DNA from 2 places in the Alteromonas alvinellae genome. Region 1 is predicted to be linked to the other one. Evidence: predicted binding sites of a transcription regulator. Region 1 holds the regulator's gene; the other holds the start of a gene.
What was found. The regulator LexA, encoded in region 1, represses DNA repair genes until DNA is damaged. The targets are predictions, from matches to a motif close to TACTGTATNNNNATACAGTA.
Positions count from the first base shown of each region.

Region 2: the regulator LexA is predicted to act here: its motif matches at 3,934-3,953, upstream of dinB (DNA polymerase IV).

Region 1 is NZ_CACSIH010000113.1:84,914-91,175, reverse strand. Features, by position in the region: gene ctaD (cytochrome c oxidase subunit I) at 1-560, opposite strand, end outside; gene coxB (cytochrome c oxidase subunit II) at 571-1,734, opposite strand; gene lexA (transcriptional repressor LexA) at 2,316-2,942, opposite strand; gene ACX5KA_RS08010 (hypothetical protein) at 3,055-6,262, opposite strand, start outside.
Region 2 is NZ_CACSIH010000159.1:15,698-21,959, forward strand. Features, by position in the region: gene ACX5KA_RS11855 (gluconokinase) at 1-154, shown strand, start outside; gene ACX5KA_RS11860 (LacI family DNA-binding transcriptional regulator) at 223-1,230, shown strand; gene ACX5KA_RS11865 (MBL fold metallo-hydrolase) at 1,409-2,299, opposite strand; gene ACX5KA_RS11870 (DUF1653 domain-containing protein) at 2,363-2,611, opposite strand; gene dinB (DNA polymerase IV) at 2,828-3,901, opposite strand; gene nqrM ((Na+)-NQR maturation NqrM) at 4,176-4,409, opposite strand; gene ACX5KA_RS11885 (FAD:protein FMN transferase) at 4,419-5,444, opposite strand; gene nqrF (NADH:ubiquinone reductase (Na(+)-transporting) subunit F) at 5,565-6,262, opposite strand, start outside.

The DNA.
Region 1 (6,262 bases):
ATGATGTGAACAGAGAACACAAACAATGCTGTCGAATCGCCACTGTAAGTCGTTGAAAGGGGGGCGTAGAAAGTCCAACCAAAAGCAGGGCCGCCGCCTTCCATAAAGAGCGAGCTCAGTAGAATGAGAAAGGCACCAGGTAAAATCCAGAAGCTCCAGTTATTCATGCGCGGTAACGCCATGTCAGGGGCGCCGATCATCATGGGAATAAGCCAGTTTGCGAGCCCAGTAAAGGCAGGCATTACTGCACCAAATACCATGATAAGTCCGTGTACCGTGGTCATTTGGTTAAAGAAGTTTGGCTCTACAATTTGTAGACCAGGTTGGAATAGTTCAGCGCGGATCACCATGGCCATCGCACCACCAACTAAAAACATGATAAAGGCAAACCACAGGTAAAGTGTGCCTATGTCTTTATGGTTAGTGGTAAACAACCAGCGCGTTATCCCTTTAGGAATATGATCGTGGTGTTCATGATCATCATGTAGGTGATCGCCATGTGCTTGACCGCTATGAGGCGCAGAGGTATCAGGCGAAATAACTTCAGTTGCTTTGCTCATTTTTCTGCTCCTAGTTTCCGTTTGCCACTGCATTGACGTCTTTGGCCTGAACCATGTCGCCAGTGTTATTGCCCCAAGCATTGCGCTCATAAGTCACTACCGCTGCAATTTCTTTAAGGCTTAGCATTTTGCTAAACGCCTGCATAGCAGTACCCGACTTACCGTGAAGTACAATATCAATGTGACCTTGCTGATCTTCTAACGCCATTTTGCTGCCTTTTAATGCCGGGAACACGCCAGGTAAACCTTCACCATTTGGCATATGGCAAGCAGCGCAGGTGGTGTTGTAAACACGCTCGCCAACTTTCATTAACTCATCCATCGACATGTTCATAGAAAGTAGACGCTGCTCTTCTTCTTTTGCTTTACGAACAATTTCTTCTTGTTCGCCCATCCATTTATCAAATTCAGCAGGCTCTTTAGCAATCACCACAACCGGCATATAGCCGTGGTCTTTCCCACAAAGTTCTGCGCACTGTCCGCGATAAATACCAGGCTCATTCACCTTGGCCCAAGACTCGTTAATAAAGCCGGGGTTGGCATCTTTTTTCACCGCAAAATCAGGAACCCACCAAGAGTGGATAACGTCGTCTGAAGTAATAAGAAAGCGTACTTTTTTTCCAGTCGGGATAACCAATGGGCGGTCTACTTCCAACAGGTAGTTATCTGTTTTCTGGAACTTGTTCTCTATCTGCTCGCGTTGAGTAGCAAGCAATGAATAAAACTCAACGTCGCTGTCCATGTACTTGTAGTGCCACTTCCACTGTGAGCCTGTTACTAGCACAGTCATGTCAGGCTCAGATGTGTCTTCCATCGCAATCAGCGTATTCGCTGCAGGCACAGCCATAAAAATAAGAATAAGAAAGGGGATAACGGTCCAAGCAATTTCAACTTTCACGTTCTCATGAAAATTTGCTGGCTTCGCGCCACGGGACTTTCTGTGCAGATACATCGAGGCAAACATAACCCCAAACACTACAACAGCAATGCCAACGCATATAAAAAACATCAGCATGTGGAGGTCGTAAACCTGGCCACTGATGTCAGTGGCACCGCGTCTTAAGTTTAGTGAAGAAGCCTCTTCACTGACTTCTTGGGCAAGAAGCAAAGGGGAAAGAAGCAAAAACGGTATTGTTGAACACCATTTTGCGAAAACGGTCGTTAGTTGTTTCACTCAGCACCTCCGTAATAGCAAGACCAAAAACGCTGATTATTTTGCGCGATGCCCTACCAAATGGTTTGCGAACGATTGACCCATTACCTCAACTTGTAAAACAAATTAAGAGTCATTGTTATTATTTTGTTAATCTTTGTCTAAGAATTGCGCAATAATGCCGTGCCGTCTAGTCTTTTCTGTTAAAAATTTAACGAAGTGTTCAATTTTTAATCATTTTATTTGGCAGCCTTACGTTACATATTGGATGGAAAAAGAAATGAGCATGTAGTAGCCGAGGATAAAATCAAACGCACATTTTGAACAACACAAAGGTTTTATCAGCAATCATTTGATCATAAAATCAACAACTAATAGGTTGCTAATATTTATTTTCAAACAGACTTTAAAATAATGAATGCATATTCATTAGTTCATTCACAGGCAAAATACGCTTAATACGTTTTCTGACAGTCATGTTTGGGTTCGTTTTTTAAAAGCGTGCTTAGTCACCCTAACTCCAGAAAACTGGTAGAAATAAAGCAATAAAAGGCATAAAAAAAGCGGCTAGTGCGCCGCTTTTCATTGAAGGTGTTAAAACCTTACATCCAATCCGCGTTTCTTATAACGCCCACTGCGATCCCCTCAATAGCAAAAGGTTCGTTGGCTAGGTCTACTCGAATAGGTGCGAATTCTTCGTTTTCGGCATGAAGTAATACTTCACGACCACGTTTCTCTAAACGCTTTACCGTAACGTCTTCGTCTACACGTGCCACAACAACCTGGCCATTGTGAACATCGGTGGTGCGATGCACAGCAAGGAGATCACCATCTAAAATACCTATGTCCTTCATGCTCATGCCGTTAACACGCAGTAAAAAGTCTGCTTGAGGTTGAAACAGTGCAGGGTCTACCTTGTAGTGTGATTCTACGTGCTCTTGCGCCAAAATTGGCTCACCCGCCGCCACACGCCCGATGAGAGGTAGGCCTTCTTCTTCAGGTACGTCATTTTCGAGGGGAATATTGAGTTTGATACCCCGAGAGGTACCCGGCAGAATTTCTATCACGCCTTTACGCGCCAAGGCTTTCAAATGTTCTTCTGCAGCGTTGGCAGAACGAAAACCAAGTTGACGAGCGATTTCCGCACGCGTAGGCGGCATCCCCGTTTCTTGCATGGTAGTTTTGATAAGTTCTAAAACTTCTGTTTGTCGAGCTGTGAGTGGGCGCATAAAAGACCTGTCTGTTCATACAGTTCCTGTAAGTATATACACCTAAAACTAAATAACAAGCACTTGCCGCGTCTTTTGCCATAAGCAATAGACAGCGACAAGTGTATTACCTTTATTTCACAAGAAGGGCCATGTTCGGATTACCTATTTGAAGCTCTACTTCACCGGCATTGTTCTTTCGGGTACGCATACCATCGACATGATTAATGCCAATGGAAGGGCTACGCCAAATGACATGTCCTTTGTTATCTATTTCAGTGACTCGGTAAGCAACGTTGTCATAATATCCATACGATGAGTCATATTCTTCAGCTTGGTAAATGCCAAGTATTGATTGATTAGACGATGTCGTTGGAATAACGGCTATATTCTGAAGATTGAATGTAGGCGTTATGGCCTCTTTAAGTACCAAGGCGTCATTTGTTACGTCATAAATATTTATTCTATTGTAGTTTCTATCTAAGCATGCGAACTCAGAGGCGTCGTCACCATCAGCATTAATTCTTATCAATTGACTACAAGAAACATCTAGTGCATTTAGTCCGACAAACTCGCCATCTTGCATTGTATAGAGCTTTAATGATTCATAGCCACTAACAGCAAAGAAGTGTTCGCCATTATTGGTGAGCTCAGCGACAGTATCAATTGAAAACTCATTAATGACAGCGTCGATGAGAACTTGGTTCTCAATATCGAATGCTTTAAGTCGATTGTTTTCAACAATGACCGCATCAACAAAATTATCGTCATTAACGTCTATTGCTTCGATGAGTGAGATTTGGCTGTTTTGATTTTGGCTCAGTGACCACTGAATTGAGTTATCTGACAACTTAACTACGTTGAATGATGTATTGCTATTCAAAGCTCCTGTGAATAATTCACCCACGCCATCATTGTTATAGTCAGTAACAACGGGTCTGCTATAGTCAAAAACATCGTCGCCAAGTTCGTCGCTGATGGTAAGTTCATTCTTCGTGTTAACTGACAGCACCTGAATTGATGTGTAGTAGTTAGTTGTCTCACTAACAAAGACTGCTCTTTCATCATTATCACCAAAAGGGGCCCAGCCGGCAGCAAAGTAATTAGAAGAGTGTGCTTCAGTTTGTATATCTGATAAGACGTAGTCGCCCTCAGCATCTTGCTGTGCAACCTGAATTTCGCTGTCGCCGGTCCAGATTATTTCGTTTCGGCTATCGTTATTCAGGTCGCCGATTAAAAGCGACATACCGCTATACGTATTATGAATAACGCTCCATTGTTCCGAAATTTGACCACCTTCAAGCGTGAAAGCTTTCACCTCTCCCCACTGGCACTCAGAAATTACAAACATTCCCTTATTTGTATGGTCATCTTTGCTATAGCTCAAATCGCAGATATCGTTATGCTCAGCTGTCGCCAAATTACTTTTCGATACCGCTGAATAGACTGAAATATTCTCCCAACGGTCGGCACCAATGATTTCATCGACACCGTCGTTGTTCATATCACCGACAGCGACGTAAGCGTCGCTAAACCCATTGCCAAAAAGCCATTGATTAGCGCCGCTATTAATATCGAAGACGTAACCATTGTTAGTCACCAACTCGATAGACGCGTCGTCGTCCACATTACCAAAAGAAAGGGTTGATACACCATCGACATCGAACTGCTGTAACTTCTCACCAGTTGTTACATTATGAATGGAGATAGAAGTCGCATCGTAATAATGATCGCCGTGAAGGTATGCAATTTCTTCAATACCGTCGCTATCAATATCGTAAAACCATCCTGACGTAATTTTATCCTCTGCTACAAATACAGTTTCCGCGTTGTCGTTACGATCTTTTATAACTGACAAGCCTTGTTCAGTAAGGATATAGATTTCATCATTGCTATCACCGTCAGCATCTTGTGTATAAACGCCTTTAATTTCTCCTCTGGTAGGTAACTTGTAAGGGTACACATAGGTATTTTCTAGTTTATTCCCGTTTAACGAGAAGGCGCCCACATTTCGATGATTGACGGATATGAGTTCATTCCCACCCTTGGTTGAGGCAATCGCAAAACCTCTATTATAAATTGGTGTTATTGAAGTTGTGCGAGCAAACGCCGGCGCTTTATCTGCATAAGCAGTTATTTCTACGGTTTGCAGGCTCTCATCGCCATCCAGACTCGCAAAGCTAAAGATATATGTTTGCGCATTGAACAGTTGACTGTCGGGCACCTGCCACGTTAGTAAGCCGTTGTCGTTTAAGGTAACTCCTGTAGGTGCAGCGACAAGCTGGCCTGCAACATCACTATTAATTTGATCGGGGTCAGTCATGCTTACCGTGAACTCGACGTAACCACCAGCAGTTACCGATTCAGGCATATTGGAGACGACAAGTGTCATTGGAGAGTCACTGATAGTGATAAAAACGGGTTGTGATTCAACGATATTAACACCGTCGGACACTACCATAGTTACTTTCAGTTCATCGCCGAATACCGCGTTATAAGCAGGCAGTGTGCTGCCGCTAACACCCTCTATAACAACGTTATTAATGTACCAGCGGTAAGATACTGACAGGTCAGATTCAGGCGTATCAGAGTCGTAATAATACCCCTCATCAACGGTTATATCGTCAGACGTGTAAACAGGGTCATAAGCATAATAATAGGGTTCACCAGCAACGGGAGGCGCTGAAATAGTTTCTATATCGGATAGAACGATGTTCGCGGTATTGCTGCTTGCAAATGTCTCGATACTGCTGAAAAACACGCCAACATCATAGGTGTCATCCCCGTTCGTATCTTCACCATAGCGAACCGCACCTTGCATAATATCAATGCCTGCGGTTCTATTGCCTTTAACTACAAGAGAACCTTGGGAAGCATAAGGTAGTCCTCCTTCCTCTGAGAAGTAAGAAAAATCAAGCTTACCTTTTGAGCCAATATGCATTGTCCCCTCGAACTCAGAGGAATACCCCAACCCATTAAAGCCATCGAAAGCAGTTCCATTTATTTTATAGGCTTCACCGTTAAAGGTCGCGGCCATGTACTGAATGAGTTCTTCGTTGTAGTAACCCGTGCGTGGGTCGTAACTTATTTCAGCTTTCATTAACCCTTTTAGCGTTGCACGTTGACTCCCTCTTCCTATCGAAAGACTCGTAAAATAGGACGTTGCCTCGAAATTGTCGTCATCTGATTTCGTAATAGCCACAGAAAATTGACCATCGTGATACGCGCTCAAATAATAGTGTAGGCATTGGTCATAATCGACAATTATAGTTCCGAGGCCTGTGCTTAAATCGAGTTTTCCAGAGTACTTGATTGAGCCACTATCTGAGCATTGTATAACG
Region 2 (6,262 bases), on a different contig from region 1:
GCATTTTTTTAACGGTGATGCTATGCTCGAAAGCCAGTTTGCAGCCTTAGAGCTGCCTTCTAAAGACAACGCATTCATTATTGATGTTACACAAACTTTCGAGTGTGTTTCTCAGCAGGCGGAAGACTTTATACGCCCTTTGATATCGAATTAAACATCACGACATTAACACTCACTTCCGCGCGGATTAGCGGACCTAGCAGCACATAAAAAGATCGAAGAATGAGTAAGGTAAAAAAGTCACGCACAAAAATATCAGACGTAGCCAATCATTTGGGGGTTCACAAAACTACCGTATCTCGCGCGCTTAATAATTCTAGTGGCATTTCTAAATCACTCGCCCTTAAGATCAAAAATGCAGCGCGAGAGCTAAACTATATTCCGAACCGCGCCGCCCAGTCATTATGCTCAGACAATAATAGAACCATCGCGTTATTGCTTCCGTCTTTTGGAAACAATGTGTTTAACGATGTGATGTTAGGCGTAAAGGCCGTTGCCGACAAAGCCAATTATGCACTGATGATTGGCGACTCGACCTATACCGAGCTTGGCGAGGAGCGTACTGTCGAATCTTACATTCAACAGAACGTGAGTGGCTTCATTCTTACTTCGACGCGCCATACAGAAGAAACGAGAAAAATGCTGCTAGCCACAGGGACGCCTGTGGCCGAAATTATGGATATTTCTAGTGAGCCCTTTGATATTAACTATGGGGTAAATAACGAATTAGCAGCCCAATCTATGACCCAACATCTCATCGATAAAGGGCGCCGCAACATTGCTTTTTGCTCTTTGTTTTTAGATTGGCGCGCAATATTGAGAAAACAGGGCTGGGCAACCGCACTGGACAATGCTGAGTTGTCCGCCGAGCGATATGTTTCTTCTAGAGCCGACGCCACATTTCAAGCTGGTGCTGAGCTTCTTTCAGAAACACTGCATAAATGGCCGGATACTGATGCGCTATTTTTTGTGAGTGACGAGCTTGCTGCTGGCGCGGTGATGGAATGTAATAGACGAGGTATCAAGCCTGGTAAGGATATTGATATCTGCGGTTTCAACGACTTGAGTTTTGCGCGCTCAATTTACCCTGCCCTAACCACCGTATCAGTCCCGCGCCGTAAGATGGCAGAAATGGCAGCTGAATCATTGATATCGCTAATAGAGGGCGAAGACGTTGAACAAGCGAGCCAAGTTCTACCCTTTGAGCTTAAAATACGAGAAACCGCTTAGTAGACGTTTGGCAGCTTTCGCCCCTAGACTTGGTGCTCGCAAACCTGCGTTTCCTAACCTATTGCCTTTGAAGTTAGTCCTCAAAAACCCAGTGATAGTGCCATTTTAACGAAATTGCAGGGTCGTAAAGAAAACTCCCCTGCACACTCGCTCGATATTAAAGTGTAACCAATACTATTTAGGCGTCAGTATAGAGTGTAGTTATCCACTTCTCTTCATTGATGAAATTCCAGCTCCAGTCGGCCCACTTATCGTCTAAGCCCATCGCTTTAACTTCATCGAGGGTTTTGCCGTCTTGCTTAAGTGCCTTAACGTAGCTGAACGTTTCAGAGATCATAGCTAAAAATGCGCTGTATTCTTGCTTGTTACTGATGTCGCCGTGGCCAGGAATAATAACGGTTTCATCGTCTATTTTAGCAAGCAGCTGTTTTACTGAGTCCATATAGCCTTCCACATTACCGCCAGCACCTTGGTCGATGTAGGGAAAGCGACCATTAAAGAACAAGTCGCCGGTGTGCATAACGTTGGGTTGCTCGAACCACACTACGCTATCGCCGTCGGTGTGGCCTACCGCTAAGTGCATGACGTGAAGGGTTTCACCATTGAAGTAAATTTTTATGCCGTCTTCATAGGTGATAGTTGGCAGCGCTTCCGGTTTTATCTTTTCATCGTTAGCTAGACGAACACGCACATTTTCGTGCGCCAGAATGGTCGCACCTTTGTGGCTGTGGAAAAACGCATTAGAGCCTGTGTGGTCGCCGTGATAATGTGTGTTTATCACATACTTTGGCTTGTCACTCCCGAGCTCACCAAGCTGGGCCGCTATCTTTTCTGCAAGCGGCGCAAATTGATCGTCGATGATCAAAACACCGTCTTCCCCAGCAGATACGCCGATATTTCCACCTGCACCTGTAAGCATGTGCACTGAGCCTTTTATCGCTGTCGCTTTAACTTCGACATCGGCAAATCTATCTTGTGCATTTGCGGGATTAATCGTTGAATAAACCAAAGGGCTCGAAGCAATAAACGCAGCCAAAATGTGTGCGCTAAGACGAGGTGCAGTTTTCATTATTATTTCCTTGTAAGAAGCCTGTTTATTAAAGACCTCTTACACTATGACCTAATTTCACAATTAGATCATTTTTTCATCATCGGGAATATTGCCAACATAAGCAAAACGGGTGAGTGTTTCTCCGTCTTTTTCAACCGACTCAACAAACATATCTAGGGGACGAACCCAAAGCGCTTTTTCGCCGTAGCATGGGCGGTATACCACTAGCTTACTTTCATCTTCTGAATGCGTCGCCACTTCGTATACATCGTATAAATTACCTTTGTAATGTTTGTAGCGACCAGGGGTTTTAAGTTCTTTCGAGTCCATAACGTCCTTCATTAAAGTGGGAAAAAATAGTAAGGGTTAGCCAACCGCTTTCATTTGCCAAAGATTAAATGGTCTTAGAAACTAAACTCTGTGGGATTGGCCTTTAATCGGGTAATACAAAACTGTCAGTCTATCGCATAGTATCAGTGCGTTAAGTATAACAAGTGGTTAGATTGAGGCTACTGCATGTTAGTACTTAACAAGTGAGCTTATTGGCTAAATCGGTTCAAAAGGTAACACCAATTGCTGTGTTGATTGATCGGCAGCAAGACCTATATGAACGCCAACAAGACGAATACCCCGCCCTGTTGCTCGTTCGAAGGCTTCCTGCATTAACGTGCGAAAATACGCTTCATCAAGCGTGGCACAGCGGTGCTCTACCGTAGTTAGTTGGAAGTCGTTAAACTTAAGCTTAACGCCCTGCGTGCGAATACGTACAGGCTTACCCGTTCGCTTCTTGTGATTTTCCATTCGCTCTTGAAGCTTTTCAAATAAATGTGGCAAGAAGTCAATGCACTGCTCGAAGGTGTGGATGTCTTCGCTTAACGTACGCTCCACACCAATAGACTTGCGTTCACGAGATACCGATAGTTCACGTTCATCAATACCGTGAGCTCGCTCCCACAGCACACTGCCAAATTTACCCAGCTCTTTTTGAATGCGCTCAAAAGGGTATTGGCGAACATCGTCGCAGGTATTAAGCCCCATACGCTGAAGCTTTTGCATGGTGACTTTGCCTACGCCCGGTATTTTCTTTAGTGGCATTTCGCGTACAAACTCATCGAGCTTATCAGGAGTAATAACACAAATTCCATCGGGCTTATTTTCATCGCTCGCCACTTTTGCCACAAACTTACAAGGCGCAACACCTGCTGAAGCTGTAAGCCCAAGTTCATTTTTAATGCGTTCACGTATTTCTTCAGCAATTAACGTGGCGCTGCCACCGCAAAATTCACTGTTAGTCACATCTAGGTAGGCTTCATCTAATGATAAAGGCTCAATGAGGTCGGTATAATCAGCAAATATCTTACGTATTTTTTGCGACTCGGCAGCGTACACATCCATGCGCCCTTTTACGAGGGTCAAGTTTGGGCATAGCTTTAAAGCATACGCTGTAGCCATAGCTGAGCGCACACCAAATTTTCGGGCGGGATAGTTACAGGTAGAAATAACCCCTCGACGGTCGGCACTGCCGCCTATCGCAATGGGAATATCGCGCAAGGCTGGGTTGTCGCGCATTTCAACTGCGGCGTAAAAACAATCCATGTCGACGTGGATAATTTTTCGCATTACGTGCCTTTGTTCTTTACGTGCTTACGCAAAACTGTATAAAAAGACAGTATATTATTATTAGTGCCGAATTACACTATTTCGTTGTGATCTCCCAAAAAATTGATGGCTCGGCTAGCTACATTTCAACCAATGTCACAGTGTGAGCGAATTTATCGAAACAACGTCAATAGATCTCAATATTAAAGAACGTAATAGATATGCCCACAAAAAAAGCGCTGTCGATTAGTATCAAACAGCGCTTTTAAACCTTAAACCAACGGTGGGTTAAGCATTACAAAATTTGGTTCTGCTTCCACTCGTTTAGTTTTTTCTGGCGGGCTTCTTCTTTTTCCATGCGCGACTTTTTACGATCACACGGTTCTGGACAGTCACAGGCTTTTTCAATACCTAGTGCACCTAAGCCACCACAGCTTCCAGAGATTGATTTTTTCTGAAAAAGGTAACCTACGGCCATAGCCAGTACCATTGTTAGAAAGAAACCAAAAGCAAGGATAAATGTAGACATTGCTACCCCCTAATTATGAACTGTGACCAGTTTATCAAATTCTGGCGACGCATACTCTTCAAATCCGTCTTCTGTGCGACGAATGAGAAATACAGCAAGTTGTTCTTGCTCTGCAACTGCTATTGCTTGTTCCCACCCCATCACATTAAACGCTGTTGCCAAGCCATCAGACGTCATCGACGAAGGGTGGACAACGGTGACCGACACCAAGTTGTGTGAAATTGGTTTGCCCGTTGTGGGGTCGATTAGGTGCGAATAACGAACGCCGTCTTCTTCGTAATAGTTGCGATAGTCACCTGATGTAGCAACCGCGTTTTCTCCTATTGAGACAACTTTTTGAACAGCACGTTCAGTGGTAACTGGCTTTTCAATGGCAATAAGCCATTCACTGCCGTCGCCACGTTCACCTTTCACACGCATTTCACCACCTATTTCTACAAGGTAGTTTTCAATGTTGTGCTTTTCAAGGATCTCCGCCACTTCATCAACGCCAAAACCTTTTGCAATAGTCGACAGGTCGACATAAAGCATTGGGTGAGTTTTCTTTAAGCCTGTAGGCGTGGTTGACAGCTTCTTATAACCCACATATTCGCGAATATCGTCGATGTCTGTCTGGCTTGGTACTTTTTCAGGGCGCTTGGTTGGGCCAAACCCCCACACATTAACTAATGGACCAACGGTAACATCAAGCACACCACCACTAAGGTTTGCCAAGCGTAACGCCTCATTAACCACGGTTAGCGTATCTGGCGATACGGCGAAATTGTCGGTATAGCGATATTGGTTAAACCTTGAAAGCTCTGACGTTGGGTCGTAAGTAGACATCATCTTGTTTACCTCAACAAGACGGGCGTCTATTTCAGCTTGTAAGCCTTCCACCGGCGCTTCTGCTACAAGATATTTTATATTGTAGGTTGTGCCCATTGTTTGCCCTTGAAGGTGCACTACAGGCGTTTTTTCGTCGCTACAGCTTGCGAGAAGTAGAATACCTACCGCAACAAAGGCGAGGAATATTCGAATAGCAAATCGAATCACGATGTTGTCCTTAGCTAATATGCACAAAACGAAACGGGTATTATGTGCATTATGCGTTTTGCTTCAACGAAAAAGGGGCTTACGCCCCTTTTAATATGCTTGAGTTTTTAAGCGAGTAGCTTAGCCACCGAAGTCATCTAGCATGATGTTTTCGTCCTCAACACCTAAATCTTTAAGCATGTTGATTACGGCCGCGTTCATCATAGGTGGTCCACACATGTAGAACTCACAGTCTTCTGGTGCAGGGTGATCTTTCAAGTAGTTCTCAAGAAGTACTTGGTGAATGAACCCTGTGTAACCTTCCCAGTTGTCCTCTGGCTGAGGATCAGAAAGTGCTACGTGCCACTCAAAGTTATCGTTTTCTGCTGCTAGCTCGTCGAAGTCTTCTGTATAGAACATTTCACGAAGTGAACGTGCACCGTACCAGAAGCTCATCTTACGCTTAGACTTAAGGCGACGAAGCTGATCGAAGATGTGTGAACGCATTGGGGCCATACCAGCACCACCACCTACGAATACCATTTCGTTGTCAGTTTCTTTCGCGAAGAATTCACCGAATGGACCAGAGATAGTCGCTTTGTCACCTTCTTTCAGGCTCCAAATATACGATGACATTTTACCCGCAGGTAGGCTTAGGTTATTAGGTGGCGGCGTAGCAATACGCACGTTCAACATAATAATGCCTTCTTCTTCTGGGTAGTTCGCCATTGAGTAAGCACGAATAGTCTCTTCGTCTACTTTAGACTCGATGTCGAAGAAGCCAAAACGCTCCCAGTCACCGCGGTATTCTTCAGGAATATCGAACTCTTTGTACTTAA